One region of the Nocardiopsis sp. MT53 genome, then DNA from elsewhere that is predicted to be linked to it. Evidence: riboswitches for the same ligand, from Rfam matches in the RefSeq annotation. Region 1 holds a riboswitch; the other holds the start of a gene.
What was found. A riboswitch is a leader RNA that binds a small molecule or an ion and turns the genes downstream of it on or off. The one in region 1 is predicted to bind S-adenosylmethionine.
Positions count from the first base shown of each region.

Region 2: another riboswitch for S-adenosylmethionine. It lies ahead of K1J57_RS00575 (aminotransferase class V-fold PLP-dependent enzyme); the one in region 1 lies ahead of thrC (threonine synthase).

Region 1 covers NZ_CP080599.1:2,899,611-2,910,429, forward strand. Annotated here, with positions in the region: gene K1J57_RS12945 (class I SAM-dependent methyltransferase) at 1-274, shown strand, start outside; gene K1J57_RS12950 (GrpB family protein) at 467-1,060, shown strand; gene K1J57_RS12955 (hypothetical protein) at 1,071-1,535, opposite strand; gene K1J57_RS12960 (trehalose-6-phosphate synthase) at 1,644-3,080, opposite strand; SAM riboswitch class I at 3,426-3,567, shown strand; gene thrC (threonine synthase) at 3,581-4,840, shown strand; gene K1J57_RS12970 (ubiquitin-like small modifier protein 1) at 4,916-5,194, shown strand; gene K1J57_RS12975 (GNAT family N-acetyltransferase) at 5,386-5,868, shown strand; gene K1J57_RS12980 (PadR family transcriptional regulator) at 5,996-6,598, shown strand; gene K1J57_RS12985 (ATP-binding cassette domain-containing protein) at 6,704-7,669, shown strand; gene K1J57_RS12990 (ABC transporter permease) at 7,666-8,481, shown strand; gene groL (chaperonin GroEL) at 8,786-10,414, shown strand; gene K1J57_RS13000 (response regulator transcription factor) at 10,535-10,819, opposite strand, start outside.
Region 2 covers NZ_CP080599.1:122,100-132,918, forward strand. Annotated here, with positions in the region: gene K1J57_RS00545 (RsmB/NOP family class I SAM-dependent RNA methyltransferase) at 1-858, opposite strand, end outside; gene fmt (methionyl-tRNA formyltransferase) at 931-1,866, opposite strand; gene K1J57_RS00555 (primosomal protein N') at 1,980-4,055, shown strand; gene K1J57_RS33915 (nucleotidyltransferase domain-containing protein) at 4,052-4,798, opposite strand; gene K1J57_RS00565 (DinB family protein) at 4,795-5,328, opposite strand; gene K1J57_RS00570 (SAM-dependent methyltransferase) at 5,316-6,014, opposite strand; gene K1J57_RS00575 (aminotransferase class V-fold PLP-dependent enzyme) at 6,329-7,663, opposite strand; SAM riboswitch class IV at 7,720-7,834, opposite strand; gene K1J57_RS00580 (DUF3870 domain-containing protein) at 8,073-8,429, shown strand; gene K1J57_RS00585 (CaiB/BaiF CoA-transferase family protein) at 8,435-9,655, shown strand; gene K1J57_RS00590 (acyl-CoA dehydrogenase family protein) at 9,652-10,819, shown strand, end outside.

The sequences.
Region 1 (10,819 bases):
CGGGAACGTGCGGACCATTCCCGTGCCCATTCCCCTGGACTGCTCCGACGGATTCAACGAGGCGTACTACGGCCGCCCGGAGCGGCTGCTGGACGAGGGGGCGCGGCTGTCCTGCTCGGCCTGGAGTTTCGTGGGGGAGGAGGTCGAGCGGCGTTTCGTCGAACACCTGTCCCGCGACCTCGCCGACGGCACCTGGGACCGGCGGCACGGACGGCTGCGCGCACTGCCCGAGCTGGTCGGATCCCTGGTCCTGGTGGTCTCTTCGCCGGAGTGAGGGGTTTCGGAAGGAAAGATACGCGCAAAAGGGAGAATCCGAAGAAAAAGGAGCACGAATTCTCTCCATGTGTATCTGCCGTGTTGCTCTCCGTGGCGATTTGTCCCCTGGTGGTGTTACGAATACACGTGCATATGTAAGCGACGCCGGATGCTCTTGACGCGGGCGGGTCAACGGAGAAATCTTTGTGGAATGTCTCCCCTCGAAGCATCACCGTTGCCCTCCCGCGGGGAAACGCGGATCGATCCGGCCCCCCAGCACCGCAACCTCATCAACGGTCGGGTCCACATCCTGGACTACGACCCCAAGTGGCCCTACCTGTTCGAGCGTGAGGCCGACCGGGTGCGCGGCATCCTCGGCGACCGCGTCCTGCTCTTCGAGCACGTGGGCTCCACCGCTGTCCCCGGCCTGCCCGCCAAGGCCTGCGTCGACCTGCTGCTGGTCGTCGCGGACTCCGCGGACGAGGACTCCTACCTCCCCGACCTCGCCAGGGCGGGGTACACGCTGGTCATCCGCGAACCCGACTGGTACGAGCACCGCGTGTTCAAGGGCCCCGACGTCAACCTCAACCTGCACGTCTTCAGCGAGGGCTGCGAGGAGATCGAGCGGATGCGCCGGTTCCGCGACCACCTCATCGCGAACCCCGGCGCCCGCGAACGCTACGTCAGGGTCAAGCGGGAGCTGGCCGAGCGCACCTGGGAGAGGATCCAGGACTACGCCGACGCCAAGAGCGCGGTGGTGCGCGAGATCCTCGCGGAGGCCGGGGCGCCGCTGCCCGAGGACTGACCGGGGCCGCTCAGCCGCGGGCCCGGGCCAGGCCCACCAGGACCTTCGCGGACAGGACCGCCCACACCAGGCAGTACAGGCCGAAGACGGTACCGCCGGACCCCTCGGCCAGGTCCCGGTAGACCATGCCGACCGCTCCCGCCAGCGCCATGAGCGCCACCGCCCCCAGCGGCGGCAGGGACAGCCACCGGGGCACCCGGCGGGCGACGGGCAGGGCCGCCAGGAGGAAGAGCAGGGCCACGGCCAGTCCGACCCCGGTGTTGGCCCACTGGGCGGCGGCCACCCCGCCGGGGCCGAACCCGGTGTAGGAGTCGGCCGGGACCGCGGGGCCGCCGGTCACCCCCAGCCGGTCGGCCAGGGCGTACTGGACCTTGGAAGCGACGTAGAGCAGGGACCACAGCGCCGCGGCCACCGCCCAACGGGCGGTGTGGCGCGGTGGCCGGGCGGTGGAGGGGTGCGGGGTCCGGGTGTCCATGGGCCCAGCATCGCGCACGGCGCGGCCGCGTCCCTCCCCCGCGCGGGGGAGCCGGCTCCCCCGGCGGCGGGGTTCCGCCGGGGGGAGGACCCGGGCCCGGGGACGGGATCAGCCCAGGGAGCGCAGCTGGTCCTGGAACCACCGGCGCGGCGGCAGCGCCACCGCCGCCTCCGCCAGGCGCTCCCGCCGGGCCCGCCGCTCGGCCGCGGGCATCGACAGCGCCCGGTGCAGCGCCTCCGCCGTCTCCACGGTGTCGTAGGGGTTGACGGTCAGGGCGTCCCCGCCCAGCTCGTCGGCGGCTCCCGCCTCCCGAGACAGCACCAGCACCGAGTCCCGCTCCGACAGCACCGGGCCCTCCTTGGCGACCAGGTTCATGCCGTCCCGGATGGGGTTCACCAGCAGCACGTCGGCCAGCTGGAACGAGGCCAGCGAACGCGGGTAGTCGTCGTTGACCTCCAGGACCAGCGGCGTCCAGTCGGCCGTCGCGAACTCCTCGTTGATCTCCTTGGCCACCCGCAGCACCGTGTCGGTGTACTCGCGGTACTCGGGCACGTCGCCGCGGCTCGGGTAGGCGAACGCCAGGTGGGTCACCCGCCCGCGCCATTCGGGGTGCGCGAGCAGCAGTTCGCGGTACGCCTCCAGGCCCCGCACGATGTTCTTGGACAGCTCGGTCCGGTCCACCCGGACGATGAGCCTGGTGTCCCCGACCAGCTCCTCCAGGGTCTCCCGGCGGACCGCCACCAGCGGGTCGGCGGCGCTCTCGCGCAGCCCCTCCTCGTCGGCGCCCAGCGCGTGCACGCCCACCCCGACCACCCGTCCGCCGTACTCCACGGTCCGGTTGCGGAAGTCCACGTCCGCGCGCAGGATCTCCGCGCAGCAGCGCAGGAAGGCGTCGGCCCAGCGCGGGCTGAGGAAGCCCAGCCGGTCGGCGCCGAGCATCCCCGACAGCAGCTCCCGGGCGATGTCGTCGGGCAGCATCCGGAAGTACTCCGGCGGGGCCCACGGGGTGTGCGAGAAGTGCGCGATGCGCAGGTCGGGGCGGCGGGCCCGCAGGATGCGCGGCACCAGCGCCAGGTGGTAGTCCTGCACCGCCACCCGGGCGTTGTCCGCGGCACCCGCCACCAGAGCCTCGGCGAAGGCGTTGTTGTAGGCGGTGTAGTCCTCCCACCGCCGCCGGAACCCCGAGCCGAAGGACGGCTTGTTCGGGGTGTCGTACATCATGTGCTGGAGGAACCACAGCGTCGAGTTCGCGACCCCGGTGTAGGCCCCCTGGAAGGTCTCCTCGGGGATGTCCAGCATGTGCACGCGCATGCCGCCCAGGTCGTGGTCGCGGTCCAGCCGGGCCCCCGGGGCCTCGGCCGCGGCCCGCCGGTCCCCCTCGGACAGGGCGGCGCACACCCAGATGCTGTCGATCTCGGTGGCCACCGAGATCATGCCGGAGACCAGGCCGCCGCCGCCGCGGCGGTGTTCCAGGGAGCCGTCCTCGTTGATCGAGAAGGACACCGGTCCTCGGTTGGAGGCGATGAGGATCTGTGCCTTGTCCACGTGGTCTCGTCCTCTCGGGTGCGCGGGATCCGGTCGAGCGCAGGATACGGAAACGGCCCCCGTGGCCGGTGCCGACCCGGTGCGGAAGGGACGGAGGGCGGAGGGCGCACCCTAGGTCTCGCCGGTCGACGTACGCCCCAAACCCGCCCCAGGTCACGGGCGCACGATGTCACGCAGTGGAAACAGGGCCCACGCGCGCGACCGGCCCCGACCTGTGCCGTCTCACCATGTGAGTCGGTTCGTGTTACCCGGATCACGCCCCGTGGAAAACCGGCCGACACGTCCGTTACAGTGACCTTGCCGGTTCCGGGAGGAGCCGGCGGCCACACCACGACAACTTCATATTGCTCATCCAGAGGGGTGGAGGGACCGGCCCTGCGAAGCCCCGGCAACCATCTCGGCGTACATCGCTCGCGGACACGCGAGGCGGCCGGGACAGGTGCCAACTCCGGCCTGGGGACAAGGTGTCCGCCAGGGAAGATGAGGGGAGACGCCTCGCCATGGCGATTGCCGCCACCGAACCCACCTCCGTCCGCGCCTTCGGCCCCGCCGCCGCGCTGTCCTGTCGCGAATGCGGTGAGCGCTACGACCTCACCCCCCGGTTCGCCTGCGAGTTCTGCTTCGGCCCGCTGGAAGTGGCCTACGACTTCGGCGCCGTCACCCGGGCCGACATCGAGAGCGGCCCCGCCAACATCTGGCGCTACCGGCACCTGCTCCCGGTCCCGGAGAACGTGGCCGAGCTGCCCAACATGAACCCCGGCCTCACCCCCCTGGTCAAGGCCGACCGCCTCGCCGCCGAACTGGGCCTGGCCTCCCTGCACATCAAGGACGACTCCGGCAACCCCACCCACTCCTTCAAGGACCGGGTGGTGGCCATCGCCGTCGAGGCGGCCCGCAACTTCGGGTTCACCACGCTGTCCTGCTCCTCCACCGGCAACCTGGCGGGCGCCGTCGGCGCCGCGGCGGCCCGCGCGGGGTTCCAGTCCTGCGTGTTCATCCCCGCCGGGCTGGAGGAGGCCAAGGTCGTCATGGCCGCGGTCTACGGCGGCCGGGTCGTGGCCATCGACGGCAACTACGACGACGTCAACCGGTTCTGCTCCGAGCTCATCGGGGACCCGGCGGGCGAGGGCTGGGGCTTCGTCAACGTCAACCTGCGCCCCTACTACGGCGAGGGCTCCAAGACGCTGGCCTACGAGATCGCCGAGCAGCTCGGCTGGCGGCTGCCCGAGCAGATCGTCATCCCGATCGCCTCCGGCTCCCAGCTCACCAAGATCGACAAGGGCTTCCAGGAGCTGATCAAGCTGGGGCTGGTCGAGGACCGGCCGTACAAGGTCTTCGGCGCGCAGGCCACCGGCTGCTCCCCGGTGGCGCAGGCGTGGGACAAGGGCCTGGACGTCATCCAGCCGGTCAAGCCCGACACCATCGCCAAGTCGCTGGCCATCGGCAACCCGGCGGACGGCCCCTACGTGCTCGACATCGCCCGCCGCACCGGCGGCTCGGTGGAGCACGTGGGGGACGACGAGGTCGTCGAGGCGATCTCGCTGCTGGCCCGGACCGAGGGGATCTTCGCCGAGACCGCGGGCGGCGTCACCACCGGCGTGCTGCGCAAGCTGGTCCGCGAGGGGCGGCTCGACCCCGGGGCCGAGACCGTCGTCCTCAACACCGGCGACGGGCTCAAGACCCTGAACGCCGTGAGCGCCGGGGTGACGGCCACCGTCAAGCCGTCCCTGAAGGCGTTCGCCGAGGCCGGACTGGCCTGACCCCCCACTCCCCGGGGCGGCGCCACGCCCCGGGGCCCACTCCCTCCACGACCACCACCACGGAAGAAGGACGCCATGAGCGCCAGCGTTCGCGTGCCCACCATCCTGCGCACCTACACCGACGACGCCGCGGAGGTCACCGCGCAGGGCGGTACCCTCGCCGAGATCCTCGACGACCTGGAGGCCAACCACCCGGGCATCCGGGCCCGCATCCTCGACGAGAACGGGAAGGTGCGGCGCTTCGTGAACGTGTACGTCGGCGACGAGGACGTGCGCTTCGCCCAGGGGCTGCAGACCGAGGTCGCCGAAGGCGCGCAGGTCTCGATCATCCCGGCGGTCGCGGGCGGCTGCTGACGGCCCCGTACCGCACGACCCCCCGAACCCCGCCGGCCCACGAGGCCGGCGGCTCCCCGGCCCCGCGTCCAATGGACGCGGGGCCGCCCTCGTCCCCGCGCCGCCGCGGCCGTCCCGCCTCCGCCCCGGGCCCGCCGCGGGGGGCGGTAAAGCCTTTGTCCGGGCGCGGAGCGGCTGAGTACGGTTCCGGTATGGGTATCGAGATCAGGGATTTCCGGGACGGCGACCGCGACGCGGTGCTGGAGCTGTCGCTGCGGGCCTGGGAGCCGGTGCACGCGTCGCTGCGGCGGGTGCTGGGCGGGCGCATCTACGACCGGATGATCCCGGATTGGCGGGAGAGCCAGCGGACGGAGGTCGGCGGCGCGCTCGACGACGCGGACACCGCCGTGCGGGTGGCCGTCCGGGACGGCGCGGTCGCCGGGTTCTACGCCGTGGTGATCCGGCCCAAGGACGACACCGGCGAGGTCACCCTGCTGGCCGTGCACCCCGACCACCAGCGGGCCGGGGTGGGGGAGGCGCTCACCCGGCACGCGGTGGACTGGATCCGCGGCCAGGGCATGGGCATGGCCGTCGTCGAGACCGGCGGGGACGAGGGGCACGCCCCGGCCCGGCGCACCTACGAGAAGGCGGGCCTGACCGAGCTGCCGGTCTCCCGCTACTTCCAGGCCCTGTGACGGCGGCCGGGCCGGGTGCCGCGCGCCCGACACCCGGCCCCCGGCGGCGGCCGGGCGCGCGCGGACACGGGCCGTAACCTGGAGTCCCACCGGGGGCGGTCCCCGGGGAGCTCCGGATGAGGCGGCGATGTCGGCGACGCGGTTGTTGGTGCTGGGTGTGGTGCGCATCTCGGGGCGCGCCCACGGGTATCGGGTCGGCCGCGAGCTGATGGACTGGGGCGCCTCGGAGTGGGCCAACGTCAAGTGGGGGTCCATCTACCACGCGCTGCGCAAGCTCACCGCCGAGGGCAGGCTGCGGGAGGTCGAGGCCGAGGGCGACGATGTGGTGGAGCGCGTCTCCTACGAGATCACCGGGGAGGGCGAGGCCGAGTTCCACCGGCTGCTGCGCAAGGCGCTCTCCCACGCGGGCGACGACCACGCGCTGCTGTGCGCCGGGGTCACCCTGATGACGGCGCTGCCGCGGGCCGAGGTGGTCGAACTGCTCCGGAGCCGGATCGCCGACCTGGAGAAGAGCAGCGCCCAGGCGCTGGAGATCGGCCGGCTGAGCACCGAGGAGTGGAACAAGCCCGAGCACGTGCGCCCGCTCTTCACCCTGTGGGAGCTGACCGTGGGGGCGGCCGTCGAGTGGACCCGAAGGCTCATCCGCGAGCTGGAGGAGGGGCGCTACACCATGGCCGACGACGGACCGCAGGCCTTCGGCCTGCCGCCCGCGGGGGCCCCGCGCGGGTAGGCGCGCGGAGCGGGGCCGGTGCCCGCGCACCCTCGTATTAAAACTTGAATATGGGCGGGGGGTGGGGCAGACTCTCCATATTCAACTTTGAATAAGGAGTCGCGGATGATCCGTACCCGGGATCTCACCAAGCACTTCCGCGTCGGCAGGGAGACCGTCGAGGCGGTCCGGGGCATCGACATCGACGTCGCCGCAGGCGAACTCGTCGCCCTGCTCGGCCCCAACGGCGCGGGCAAGTCCACCACCCTGCGCATGCTCACCACCCTGCTCGAACCCACCTCCGGCACCGCCGTGGTCGCCGGGCGCGACGTGCGCGCCGAGCCGGCCGAGGTGCGGCGCCGCATCGGGTTCGTCGGCCAGGGGCACGGCGCGGGCGAGGACCAGCGCGCCGGGGAGGAGCTCTACACCCAGGGCCTGCTCTACGGGCTGGACCGGGCGACGGCCGGGGCGCGCACCGCCGAGCTGCTCGACATGCTCGAACTGTCGGGGGCCGCGGACCGCGAGGTCACCAAGCTGTCCGGCGGGCAGCGGCGCCGCCTCGACATCGCGATGGGGCTCATCCACCGGCCGCCGCTGCTGTTCCTCGACGAGCCGTCCACCGGCCTGGACCCGCACAGCCGCGCCAACCTGTGGGACCACATCGCCCGCCTGCGGGCGGAGTTCGGCACCACCATCGTCCTGACCACCCACTACCTCGACGAGGCCGACGAGGCGGCCGAGCGGGTCCTGGTCATCGACCACGGGCGGGTCATCGCCGACGGCACCGCCGACGAGCTCAAGGGCGGGGTCTCCGGCGACCTCGTCACCTTCACCGTCGCCGACGCGGAGGCCGCGGCCGCCGGCGCCGCGATAGCGGAGAAGCTGCCCACCGCCCGGGAGGTCGAGGTCGTCCCCGGCCGCGAGACCGGGGTGCGGCTGCGGATCGAGCGCGGCGACGCCGTCCTGCCCGAGCTGCTGCGCTCCCTGGACGGCTCCGGGATCGCCCTGACCACCGTGCGGGTGCAGCGCCCCACCCTCGACGACGTCTTCCTGACCCTCACCGGCCGCAGCCTGCGGGAGGAGAACCCGTGACCACCGAGACCACGACGGCCGACACCGCCGCCGACACGCCCAGCACCGCCGCCGCGCGGCGCTCGTCCCTGCCCAGGGACACCTGGCTGATGTTCGTCCGCCAGTTCCGCCCGCTGCTGCACCGGCCGGCCTTCCTGCTGTTCGGCATGCTCCAGCCGGTCCTGTACCTGGTGCTGTTCGCGCCGCTGCTCACCGGGCTGGCCGGGGCCCAGGGCGAGAACCCCTGGCAGTGGTTCGTGCCGGGGCTGCTGGTCATGCTCGCCCTGTTCACCGCGGGCTTCGCCGGGTTCGGGCTGCTGCCGGAGATCTCCTCGGGGGCGCACGAGCGGCTGATGGCGACCCCGGCCTCCCGGGTGGCCCTGCTGCTGGGACGGGTGCTGCGCGACGTGGCCGTCATGGCGCTGCAGATGGCGCTCATCGTCGTCCTGGTCGTGCCATTCGGGTTCCGCGTCCCGGTGGCCGGCTTCGCCGCCGGCCTGCTGCTGCTCATCGTGCTGGGCGTCGGCCTGTCGTCGCTGTCGTACCTGGTCGCCCTCAAGGTCCGGCAGACCTACGTGTTCGCGCCCATCGTGCAGACCGCCGTGATGCCGCTGATGCTGCTGTCGGGCGTGCTGCTGCCGATGGACCTGGCCCCGGACTGGCTGTACGCGCTGTCCCGGGCCAACCCCGTCGCCTACGTGGTGGACGCGGAGCGGGCGCTGTTCGCGGGCGAGTGGAACGCGGCCGTGGGCATCGGCTGGGCGGTGGCCCTGGCGACCACCCTGCTGGTCCTGGGACTGGGGTCGCGGGCGATGCGCCGGATCTCCGCCTGACCCCCGCCCATGCTCGGCCGGTCTCGTCCGCCGCGAGCGGAAAAACCTGTCACATGGGGGGTTTGCGCAGGTGAACGCGTGTCGAAGAGGTGGTGGAATCGTGACCGCATCGTTTGCACTCTCCCATGCCGAGTGCTAAAAAGGGATCTGGTTAGCACTCGCCCCGGCTGAGTGCTAAACCGGATCGAGGCTGCGAGACCGCGGCCGCCGGCAACAGGGTCGCCGGCGGATCCGCGGTCGTCCGTCGCGGGCGCACGCCTCGTCCCACCGCGTATCAGCCCGGTCACGGGAGGACAAGAACTCAATGGCAGCCAAACTGATCGCGTTCGACGAGGAGGCCCGTCGCGGCCTCGAGCGCGGCATGAACCAGCTTGCGGACGCCGTCAAGGTGACGCTCGGCCCCAAGGGCCGCAACGTCGTCCTGGAGAAGAAGTGGGGCGCCCCCACCATCACCAACGATGGTGTCTCCATCGCCAAGGAGATCGAGCTCGAGGACCCGTGGGAGAAGATCGGGGCCGAGCTGGTCAAGGAGGTCGCCAAGAAGACCGACGACGTCGCGGGTGACGGCACCACCACCGCCACCGTCCTGGCCCAGGCGCTCGTGCGCGAGGGCCTGCGCAACGTCGCCGCCGGCGCCAACCCGATCAGTCTCAAGCGGGGCATCGAGGCCGCCGTCTCCCGCATCAGCGAGGAGCTGGGCAACCTCTCCAAGGAGATCGAGACCAAGGAGCAGATCGCCTCCACCGCCTCCATCTCCGCCGGCGACACCCAGATCGGCGAGACCATCGCCGAGGCGATGGACAAGGTCGGCAAGGAAGGCGTCATCACCGTCGAGGAGGGGCAGACCTTCGGGCTCGAGCTGGAGCTCGCCGAGGGCATGCGCTTCGACAAGGGCTACATTTCGCCCTACTTCGCCACCGACCTGGAGCGCATGGAGACGGTCCTGGAGGACCCGTACATCCTCATCGCGAACCAGAAGATCTCCAACAACAACGAGTTCCTCCCCATCGTGGAGAAGGTGCTCCAGGCCGGCCGTCCGCTGGTCGTCATCGCGGAGGACGTCGAGCAGGGCGCGCTGCAGACCCTGGTCGTCAACAAGATCCGCGGCACCTTCAAGTCCGTCGCCGTCAAGGCCCCGGGCTTCGGTGACCGCCGCAAGGCCCAGCTCGGCGACATCGCCGTGCTGACCGGCGGCCAGGTCATCACCGAGGAGGTCGGCCTCAAGCTGGAGAACACCGAGCTCGACATGCTCGGCCGCGCCCGCAAGATCGTCGTCACCAAGGACGAGACCACCATCGTCGACGGTGCCGGCGACGCCACCGCCATCGCCGGTCGCGTCAACGAGATCCGCAACGAGATCGAGCGCACCGACTCCGACTACGACCGCGAGAAGCTCCAGGAGCGCCTCGCCCGCCTGGCCGGCGGCGTCGCGGTCATCAAGGCCGGTGCCGCCACCGAGGTGGAGCTCAAGGAGCGCAAGCACCGCATCGAGGACGCCGTCCGCAACGCCAAGGCCGCGGTCGAGGAGGGCATCCTCCCCGGCGGTGGTGTGGCGCTGCTGCAGGCCAGCGTCCCGGCGTTCGAGAAGCTGGAGCTGGAGGGCGACGAGGCCATCGGTGCCGACATCGTCCGCCGCGCCATCGCCGAGCCGCTGAAGCAGATCGCCGTGAACGCCGGCCTCGAGGGCGGCGTTGTGGCGGACAAGGTCCGCAACCTGGAGCCCGGGTTCGGCCTCAACGCCGCCACCGGTGAGTACACCGACCTGTTCAAGGACGGCGTCATCGACCCGACCAAGGTCACCCGTTCCGCTCTGCAGAACGCGGCCTCCATCGCCGGTCTGTTCCTGACCACCGAGGCCGTCATCGCCGAGAAGCCGGAGAAGGCGGCCCCCGCGGCCGACCCGACCGGCGGCATGGGCGGCATGGACTTCTAGTCCCCAGGAGTTCGGGGTCGGGATACGCGACCTCAACCCGCGACGACCGGGCGGCCCCCTCGGGGCCGCCCGGTTCCGCTTTCCGGGCACCCGTTCGCGGACACCCGGTCCCGGGAGGCGTCAGTCCCAGGAGATGAGCGAGAGGTCGACCGCCGCGCGCACCGCCGCGGTGCGGGTCTCCACGCCGAGCTTGGCGTAGATGCGCTGAAGGTGGGTCTTGACCGTCGCCTCGGTGACGAACAGGGTCCGGGCGATCTCCCGGTTGCCCGCCCCCTTCGCCAGCAGGCGCAGGATCTCCAGTTCGCGCGGGGTCACCGCGGGCCGCGGGTCGCGCACCCGCCGCACCAGCCGGGCCGCCACGTGCGGCGACAGCACCGTCTCCCCGCGGGCCGCCGCCCGCACCGC
Region 2 (10,819 bases), 2.8 Mb from region 1:
GGCGAGCGCCACCAGCTGGCTGGCCTCGTCCTGGACCGCGGCGCGGCCCTGGCGGACCTCGCGGATCGCCGCCGGGTCGCCCTCGGTCAGCCGCGCGCCGAACGGCGAGTACGGGGTGGGCTCGGCCCCGGCCGCGACCAGGTCCTCGACGGTGGCGCGGCCCGGCTTGGCCACCAGGGTCACCCTGGGCCGCTCGTTGTGGGCGGCGAGCAAGCGCTCGGTCTCCACCAGGCCCGTCTTGGACCGCTCCCCCAGGGCGCGGGCCAGCTCCTTGACGATCCAGCGCGGGTGGCTGTGCACCACCGACAGGTACCCGCTGGGGTCCACGGCGCGGTCCGGGGCCACGACCCCGGTCCACTCGTCCAGGTCGCGGGCGGACACCTTGCGCAGGACGGCGTTGGCGAACCTGGCCCGGTGCTGGCCGACCACCCGGCGGGCCAGGTCCACGGTGGCGCTGACGGCGGCGTGCGGCGGGATCTTGGTGGACAGCAGCTGGTGGGCGCCCAGCCGCAGCAGCGGCAGCACCTCGGCGTCCACGGAGGCCAGGGTGCGGTCCACGCACGTCTCCATGATCGCGTCGTAGGTCCCCTGGAGGCGCAGCGTGCCGTAGGTCAGCTCGGTGGCCAGGGCCGCGTCGCGGCCGGCGATGCCGCGTTCGTTGAGCAGGGAGGGCAGCAGCAGGTTGGCGTAGGCGTCGCGGTCCTGGACCGCGCGCAGGACGTCGTAGGCGACCCGGCGGGCCGGGTCGCGGGGCGCGCCGGGCTTCGCGGCAGCGCCCTGGGCCCCGCCGGACCGTGCCCCGCCTGGGCGGGGCCCGCGGCGCGGACGGCGGTACGGGGATCGGGACTGCTCGCTCAAGGTGTGCTGCTCCTGGGCCTGAAGGACGTGACCGGGTGGGGCGCGGCCCCACCCGGTCGAGCCTACGGCAGCTCAGTCGCCCAGGCGGTCATCCGCGGTGGGACGCACGCCACGGGCCCAGTCCACGGCGTTCATCGCGCGCTTGCCCTGGGGCTGCACCTCGCCCAGCCGCACCGGGTGGGTGGCGGTGCCGACCAGGACCCGCTTCTTGTCGGCGTGCAGGCGGCCCGGGTCCAGGGCCGGGGTGTCGGCGTCGGTGACGGGGACGAGGGGGCCGAGCTTGAGCCGCGCGCCGCGGAAGGTCGTCCAGGCGCCGGGGGCGGGCGTGCAGGCGCGCACCAGCCGGTCAACGCGCTGGGCCGGGGCGGTGAAGTCGACCTCGGCGTCCGCCGGCTCCAGCTTGGAGGCGTAGGAGACCTCGGCGTCGGGCTGCGGGACCGGGGACAGCTCGCCCGAGGCGATGCCGTCGACGGTGCGGACCAGCAGCCCCGCGCCCGCGTCGGCCAGCCGGTCCAGGAGTTCGCCGCTGGTGTCGGTGGGGCGCACGGCCTCGGTGAGGGTGCCGTAGACGGGGCCGGCGTCCAGCTCCTTGACGATCCGGAACGTGGAGGCCCCGGTGACGTCGTCGCCGTGCAGGACGGCGTGCTGGACCGGGGCGGCGCCGCGCCACGCCGGCAGCAGGGAGAAGTGCAGGTTGACCCAGCCGTGGCGGGGGATGTCCAGGGCGGCCTGGGGCAGCAGCGCCCCGTAGGCGACCACCGGGCAGCAGTCGGGGGCGATCTCGGCCAGGCGGGCCAGGAAGTCGGGGTCGCCCGCCTTGGCGGGCTTGAGGACCTCGATGCCCGCCTTCTCGGCGAGCTCGGCGACCGGGCTGGGGGACACCTTGCGCCCGCGCCCGGAGCGGGCGTCGGGGCGGGTGACGACGGCGGCGACCTCGTGGTCGGAGTCGATCAGCGCCTGTAGGGACGGAACCGCGACCTGCGGTGTTCCGGCGAAGACGAGTTTCATGCGGGTCCCCCCTGGCTGTGCGGTCCGCGGCCCACCGCCGCGGTTCCCAGTTCTACCAGCCGTACCGGGCGCCCCACGGCCGGTGTCGCCGGGTTCTGGTACACCAGAGGGTGATGACATCCCAGCCCACCGGACCCGAGGGGGTCCTCTTCGAGCTTCCCGCCGCGCCCCCGGCGGAGAAGGAGCAGGAGAAGAAGCGGTCCGGCCGCCCGGCCCCGCGCACGCCCGCCGAGCGGCTGCCGGTCGCGCGCGTGGTCGTGGACACCCCGCTGCCGCACCTGGACCGGTACTTCGACTACCGGGTGCCCGCCGACATGGACGAGGCCGCGGTGCCGGGCTGCCGGGTGCGGGTGAGGTTCAACAACCGGAAGCTGACCGGGTTCCTGGCCGAGCGGGTGGAGGCGTCGGAGTTCACCGGCCGGCTGGCCTACCTGGACTCGGTGGTCTCCCCCGAGCCGGTGCTCACCCCCGAGGTCCTGGGGCTGTCCCGCGCGGTCGCGGACCGGTACGCGGGCACCCTGAGCGACGTGCTGCGGCTGGCGGTGCCGCCCCGGCACGCCCGGGCCGAGAAGGAGGAGCCCGCCGGGGGCGCCGAGGGGGGGTTCGCCGCACCGGGGGCGGGACCGTGGGAGGACTACCCCGACGGCCCGGCGTTCCTGGCGGAGCTGGCCGCGGGGAGGGCGCCCCGGGCCGTGTGGAACGCGCTGCCGGGGCCGGACTGGCCCGAGGCGATCGCCGTGGCCGCGGGCACCGCGCTGGCCGCCGGGCGGGGCACCGTGGTCGTGGTGCCCGACGGGCGCGACGTGGAGCGGGTGGACGCGGCACTGACCGCGGTGCTGGGCCCGGACCGGCACGTGGCGCTGACCGCCGGACTGGGCCCCGCCGAGCGGTACCGGCGGTGGCTGGCGGTGCTGCGCGACCGGGTGCGGGTGGTGGTGGGCACACGGGCGGCGGCGTTCGCCCCCGTGCGCGACGTGGGCCTGGTGGTGCTGTGGGACGACGGCGACGACGTGCACGCCGACCCGCACGCCCCCTACCCGCACGCGCGCACGGTGCTGTCGATGCGCGCCCACCGGGCGGGGGCGGGGGCGCTGATCGGCGGGCACACCCGGACCACCGACGCCCAGATGCTGGTGGACTCGGGCTGGGCCGGGCAGCTGGTCGCCGACCGGGCGGTGCTGCGCAGGCGCGCCCCGGTGGTGCGGGCCGCGGGGGACGACCGCGAGCTGGAACGGGACGGGGCGGCGCGCTCGGCGCGGCTGCCGGGGCTGGCGCTGCGGGTGGCGCGGCAGGCGTCCCGGGAGGGCGCGGTGCTGTTCCAGGTGCCGCGGCGCGGCTACCTGGCGACGCTGGCCTGCGCGGGCTGCCGGGAGCCCGCGCGCTGCGACGCCTGCCACGGGCCGCTGGCGGTGCGCGGCTCGCACGCCCTGCCCTCCTGCGGGTGGTGCGGCCGGGTGGCGGGCGCGTGGGCGTGCCCCGAGTGCGGGGTGAACCGGATGCGCGCGGTGGTGGTGGGCGACCGGCGCACCGCCGAGGAGCTGGGGCGGGCGTTCCCGTCGGTGGCGGTGCGCACCTCCGGCCGCGACGAGGTGCTGCCCGCGGTGCCGGGGACGCCGTCGCTGGTGGTGGCCACCCCGGGGGCCGAACCGGTGGCCGAGGGCGGGTACGCGGCGGCGGTGCTGCTGGACGGCTGGGCACTGCTCAACCGGCTGGACCTGCGGGCGGCCGAGGAGACGCTGCGGCGGTGGCTGAGCGCCGCGGCGCTGGTGCGCCCGGGCGGCACGGTGGTGGTGTGCGCCGAGGCGTCGTCGCCGGTGGTGCAGTCGCTGGTGCGCTGGGACCCGGCGGGGTTCGCCGAACGCGAGCTGGCCGACCGCCGCGAGCTGGGGTTCCCCCCGGCGGTGTCGATGGCGTCGGTGACCGGCGGCCCCGACCACGTGCGCGAGCTCCTGGACCAGGTGGAGCTGCCCGAGGGCGTGGAGCTGCTGGGCCCGGTGCCCGTCGGGCCCGACCGCGAGGGCCCCGCCGGGCCGGGCGGGGCCGGCACCACCGAGCGCGCCCTGCTCCGGGTGTCCCGCGCGGGGGTGGGCCCCCTGGCCCGCTCCCTCAAGGCCGCCGCGGCCGCCCGCAGCGCCCGCCGCGAGGAGCGCCTGGCCCAGATCCGCGTCGACCCCCTCCACGTGGTCTAGGGCTTCGCTGCGCGGGCGAGTTCGGAGGCCAGGCGGCGGGCGAGCCCGGGGTCGGCCGCCGCGATCTCGGCGATGAGCAGGTCGGCCAGGGCCGCCAGCGGCTGGAGCAGGCCCTCTCGGGAGGTGTCGGCGGGCAAGGACGCGGCCAGCGGGCCCAGGACCTCCGGCGGCAGCAGGTGGGCGCCCTTGGCGTGGGCGGCGGGCAGCCCCCGGTTGCGGCAGGCCAGGGCGATGGCCTGGGTGCGCAGGGCTCCGATCCAGTGGACGGCCTGCCAGATGCGGCCGCGTTCGACGCAGGTACGGGCGTGCAGGGCGTGGTGCCAGGCCAGGCCGATGAGGGTGTCGGGGTCGGGCTCGGCGAAGGGTTCCAGGGCGTGGTCCCGGCCGAACAAGGTCCGCCACTGCGGGCCCCGGGCGCCGAACTCCTCCCCCGGGACAACGGTGAGGTCGACCTCGGGACCGCCAGGGAGCAGGAACACCCGGACCGCACCGGGCCGGGACAGTGGCAGGTCCCAGTGGTGGACCGCCGCGTACCGGCCGGTGAGCAGGTCCGTCCAGTCCGCCAGGACCGCCTCGTGCGGTCCGGCGGTGCCCAGGACGAGGTCGATGTCGGACCAGGGGTCGGCCGTGCCGGCGGCGAGCGAGCCGGTCAGCGCGGCCCCGATCACGGCCGGGTCGGCGCGGGCGCGCTCCATCAGGTCGGAGAGGAGGCGGTCGCGGCGTCCCGGATCGGGCGGGGTCACCGGAGTCCCGCGCGGTAGAGGTCGCGGAGCAGGGAGATCTCGGCGCTGTGGTGGATGACCTCGCGCTGGACGTGCAGGACGAGGGCGACCATGGGGAAGTCGGACCACTCGGGGGACTCGGCGCCGCCGACCGGGGCGGCCAGGCCCTCCTCGTCCAGGGAGCGGACGTGGTCGGACCAGGAGAGGTACGCCAGGCGCAGGCGCTCGCGGGCGCCGTCGGCGGTGCCGGGCCATTCGACGCCGTGCAGGGCGCCGTGGCCGAAGTGGCGGTCGTCGCGCAGCTCCAGGACCTCGACGACGATGTGGCCCAGCCGCCAGGCGATGGTGGTGACCGGCGGCGGGTCGGGCTCGGGACTCGCCCGGTCGGGGCGGAAGCGGCCGTCGGGGCCGGGGCGCACGCCCCAGGCGCCGGGGGCGGGCTCCCAGTGGAACTCCGCGTCGGTGAGCCCCTCCAGCCGGGGCCACAGCGAGAAGTCCCAGTAGAACTGGAGCTGCGCCAGGATCTCGCCCGTCCAGTTCAGCGTCGCCATCGGTTCCCGCCCCCGCCCCGTGCGGGCGCGCGGCCGAGCGCGCCCAGGATCCCGCTGCCGCGGGCCGCCACGTCCTCGTCCGGATAGGGCCACCACACCAGGTCGGCGGCCCCGGGTTCGACGGGGTGGAAGGGGGCCAGGGCGCGCAGCAGCACCTGGTGGGGCGCGGTGGAGGCCAGGGCGAGGTGGCCGCCGCCGCGCAGCAGGCCGTACAGGTCGGCGATGCCCCCGGGCGGGGCGTCGGCGGGGAAGGGCCGGGTCATGAGAACGGCGACGGGCTCGTCGAGGTCGACGAGCCCGGAGGTGGCGAGGCGGTGCAGGGCGGCGGAGGGGCCGCCCTCGGAGGAGACGACGGCCCCGTCGGAGGAGGCGAGGGTGCCGGCGACCCCGGGCGGGGCGACGTGGACGACGCGGGCGCCGGGCCGGTGGGCGCGGACCATGGCGGCCAGGCCGGGCACCGGGCAGCCCCAGTCGACGAACTGGCCGGTCCCGGCGTCCGCGCACAGGTAGGCGGTCACCCGGTCCAGGAACGCGGTGTGGCGGCGGGCGGCCTCGTCGGGCTCCGGGCTCGGGCGCGGGGGCCGGCCGCGCAGGTCGACGACGCCGGATCCGCGTGCGGGTCGGCGCACCGGCTCGCGGTGGGCGCCCCTGAGCGGTCCCGCCTCGTTGCCTCGGACGTCCGTCACGATCACGCTCCCCCAGCCGGTCCGCTCGTGGGAGGCCGGCGCGCCGTCGGCAGGACCGGTCGGGTCCGCGGCACCGCGCCATGCCATCAGGGCCTGATGCTACCCCTTGGGAAAGTGATTCCCGGCACACCCCTGTGTGTTATGTGCCCTATTTCGTCGTTTGTTGCGCCTTGTGCCCTCAGGGATTCCGAGGCGTAAGTCCTGAAAAGCACATCGGGGGCGCCGCCCGCGGGCGGCGCCCCCGACCGGGGACCTCCCGCCCCGGGGGCGGCGGGAGGGCCGCCCCGCCGCAGGGGGCCCGGCGGGGTGGGGCGTCAGCGGGGGTCGGGCACCGGGACCAGGCGTCCGTCCGCGTCCGCGTACTCCCAGCGCGGGCCGTGCTCGACCAGGTCGGCGACCGCGCCGACGAGCCGGTCCACGTGCTCCCGCGTGGTGCCGACGCCCAGGCTGGCCCGGACCGCCTGGCCGTGGCCCGCGGGCAGCAGGTGGCGGGTCAGCGGGTGGGCGCAGAAGAGGCCGTCGCGGACGCCGATGCCGTACTCGGCCGACAGCGCCGCCGCCAGCAGGTCGGCGGGGATCCCGTCCACGACGAACGACACGATGCCCACCCGCGGGTGGTCCTCGTCCCACAGGGACAGCTCGTGCACGCCGCCGATCCCGGCCAGTCCCGCGCGCAGCCGCTCCACCAGCGAGGTCTCGCGGATGTGCAGCAGTTCCTGCACGCGGGGGGTGAGGGTGTCGCAGGCCGCGGCCAGGGCGACCGCGCCCAGCACGTTGGGGCTGCCCGCCTCGTGCCGGGCCGGCAGGTCGTTCCACACCACGTCGTCCTCGGTGACCAGCCGTGTGGCGCCGCCGCCGGACAGGTAGGGCGCGGCCTCGCGCAGCCAGTCGGCGCGCCCGGCCAGCACGCCCGACCCGAACGGGGCGTAGAGCTTGTGGGCGGACAGGGCAACGTAGTCGGCGCCGGTGGCCGACAGGCTGAACGGCAGGTGCGGGGCGTACTGCGCGGCGTCCACCACCACACGGGCGCCCTCGGCGTGGGCGGCCGCCACCAGCTCCTCGACCGGCCAGATCTCGCCGGTGACGTTGGAGGCGGCGGTGACGCAGAGCAGGCGCGGCCCCCGCGGGGCGGCGGCCAGCGCGGCGCGGGCGGTGTCGACCGCCGCCCCGGGGGACTCCGGCAGCGGCAGGCGCACGACCGACCCGGCGCGGGAGGCCGGGTGCTCCCAGGGCAGCAGGCTCGCGTGGTGCTCGGACTCGAACACGACCACCGTGCAGTCCTGCGGCACCGCGCGGGCCAGCAGGTTGAGGGCGTCGGTGGTGCCGCGCACGAAGACCACCGCGTCGGCGGGCTCGGAGCGCACCCCCAGGAAGCGGGCCACCGAGCGGCGGGCCCGCTCGTAGGCCTCGGTGCTGACCCGGGAGTGGTGGCCGGCGCCGCGGTGAACGCTGGCGTAGTAGGGCAGGGCCGCCGCCAGGGCCTCGGCGACCGGGGTCAGACAGGGGGCGCTGGCCGCGTAGTCCAGGTTGGCGTACTCGACGCGCTCGCCGGAGACCAGGGGGACACCCTCATCGGCGGTGACGATCGTGCACCGGCCCAGGTCGGGCTGGGCGGAGCGGGCGGAGCCGATGGGAGTGACGACGGTCATGGCACACCTCTTCTGTGGGTCGTGGGACCCACGGGTGCCGGTGGGGCAGCGCCAAGGGTCCGCGCTTGTCCGACACGGTCGTGTCGGGACCTGGTCCTCACCCGGGGCACCCCACCGCGGAAGGAGGGTTGCCGACCAGCGAGCCGGGGCTTCGCGCTGGTACTCGTGACCTGCGACGCAGGTTAACACAGCGCTCGCGGAACGCAACAGGGCGGTCCGGCTGTGGCCCGGGACACCCTTTCGCGCCTTTCCGCTCGACAGCCGGGGAACGGGCGCGCCATACTGGTCCGCATCTGCCCTCACGTCGCGGGTGTCCGGTTCCCCCCGGACGCCTCCCAGGCGCGAGACTCCAGAGCATCGGAGTTTTCGCATGCCCGCGATCAAAGAGGTGACGTACGTGCACGACCGTATGCAGCAGGTCTTCCGCAATCCCCGGGTCGTCCTGATCTCCGGCTACGCCCGCCTGCCCGACTCCGTGGCCAGCCATTCGCAGTACCAGCGCCTGGGCGTCGTCCTGGCGGTGGACACCGCCGACGGCCGGATCGTCGCCGCCGACACCACGCTCCTGACCGACCTGGCCAAGGACTTCTTCCGGGCCCTGGTCGAGGGCGAGTCGGTCACCGAGGACATCGCCGAACTGGTGCGCCGGGTGCAGACCCGCTACGCGGGCCAGTCCGGGGCCGCCCTCACCACCGCGCTGCGCCGCTGCCTGGAGAGCTACTACCAGCTCAGGGACGACCACCAGTTGCCGAGCGGCGAGGAGTGAACCCGTTGTCCGTGCCTCAACCCCTGCCCCTGACCGGGGTGCGCGTCGCCGACCTGTCCCGGGTCCTGGCCGGCCCCTACGCCACCATGCTCCTGGCCGACATGGGGGCCGAGGTGATCAAGGTGGAGCAGCCCGGCCGGGGCGACGACACCCGCGCCTGGGGCCCGCCCTGGGCGGGCGGGGAGGCCGCCTACTTCCTGTCGGTGAACCGCAACAAGCGCAGCCTGGCCGTCGACCTGAAGGACCCCGACGGGCGGGCCGCCGTCCAGGAGCTGTGCGCGGGAGCCGACGTGGTGGTGCAGAACTTCCGCCCCGGCGTCATCGACCGCCTGGGCCTGGGCTACGCCGACGTCAGCGCCCGCAACCCGGCCGTCGTGTACTGCTCGGTGAGCGGGTTCGGGCCCGAGCACGAGCCGGCGGGCCGTCCCGGGTTCGACATCGTGGTGCAGGCCGAGAGCGGCCTGATGGGCACCACGGGCCCCGCCGAGGGCCCGGCCAGCAAGGTCGGGGTGGCCCTCACCGACGTGCTCACCGGGCTCAACGCCGCGGTGGGCATCCTGGGCGCCCTGATGCGGGCCCGCACCACCGGCCGGGGCGAGGAGATCAGCGCGTCCCTGATCAACTCCACCCTGTCCGGTCTGGTCAACCTCACCCAGCAGGCGCTGGTGACCGGGGCCGAGCCCGCCCGGGTCGGCAACGCGCACACCACGATCGTGCCCTACCAGGCGTTCCCCACCGCCGACGCCGACCTCGTCATCGCCGCCGGCAACGACGCGCTCTACCTGCGCATGTGCGAGGCGCTGGAGCGGCCCGACCTGGCCGCGGACCCCCGTTACGCCACCAACCCGGGCCGGGTGGAGCACCGCGGGGAGCTGGTCGGGGAGATCAGCGCGACCCTGCGCTCCCGGTCCGCCGACCACTGGGCCGAGCGCCTGCTGGCGGCGGGCGTGCCCGTGGGCCGGGTCCGCGGGGTGCTGGACGCGCTGCGCACCGCCGACGCCCGCGGCGACGACGTGCTGCGCGCCGTCGACCACCCCACCGCCGGCCTCCTGGAGCAGGTCCGCGCCGGGTTCCGGCTGGAGAACACGCCTCCCCCGCTGACCGCGCCGCCCCTGCTGGGGCAGCACTCCCGGGAGATCCTCACCGAACTGGGCCTGGCCGCGGACCTGATCGACGCGATGGTCGAACGCGGCGCCGTCCAACAGCACCCGAAAGGAAACCCATGAGCGACCGCAAGGCACCCGCCCCGGACCCCCGCGACTTCCTGGCCGTGGACGCCGGACTGGACGACACCGAGCGCGACGTGCGCGACGCGGTCCGGGCGTTCGCCGCCCGCGAGCTGCTGCCCCACGTGGCGGACTGGTTCGAGGCCGGCACCCTGCCCGACCCGCGCGGCCTGGCCAAGGCGTTCGGCGACCTGGGCGTGCTCGGCATGCACCTGGAGGGGTACGGCTGCGGCGGCTCCAGCGCCGTCGCCTACGGCGTGGCCTGCCGCGAGCTGGAGGCGGTGGACTCGGGGCTGCGCAGCTTCGTGTCCGTGCAGGGCTCCCTCGCCATGGCCGCGATCCACAAGTACGGCTCCGAGGAGCAGAAGGAGCACTGGCTGCCCCGCATGGCCGCGGGCGAGGCCATCGGCTGCTTCGGCCTGACCGAGCCCGACTCCGGCTCCGACCCGGGCTCGATGCGCACGCGCGCCCGCCGCGACGGCTCCGACTGGGTGCTCGACGGCACCAAGATGTGGATCACCAACGGGTCCGTCGCCGACGTCGCCGTGGTGTGGGCCGCCACCGACGAGGGCATCCGCGGGTTCGCGGTGCCCACCGACACCCCCGGGTTCACCGCCAACGTCGTCCACAGGAAGCTGTCGCTGCGCGCCTCCATCACCTCCGAGCTGGTGCTGGAGGGGGTCCGGCTGCCCGCCGACGCGGTCCTGCCGGGCTCGCGCGGGCTGGGCTCCCCGCTGTCCTGCCTCAACGAGGCCCGCTACGGGATCGTGTGGGGCGCGGCGGGCGCGGCCCGCGCCTGCTACGAGGCGGCGCTGGAGTACGCGGGCACCCGCGAGCAGTTCGGCAGGCCGATCGCCGGCTTCCAGCTGACGCAGCGCAAGCTCGCCGACATGGTCGTGGACGTCGGCCACGCCGGCCTGACCGCCCTCCAGATCGGGCGGCTCAAGGACCGGGGGCTGGCCCACCACAACCACGTCAGCTTCGGCAAGTTCGCCAACGTCGCCGCGGCCCAGCGGGTGGCCGCGGCGGCCCGGTCGGTGCACGGGGCCAACGGGATCACGCTGGAGTACCCGGTGATGCGGCACATGGTGAACCTGGAGACGGTGGCCACCTACGAGGGCACCGAGGAGATCCACGCGCTGAGCATCGGACAGGCGGTGACCG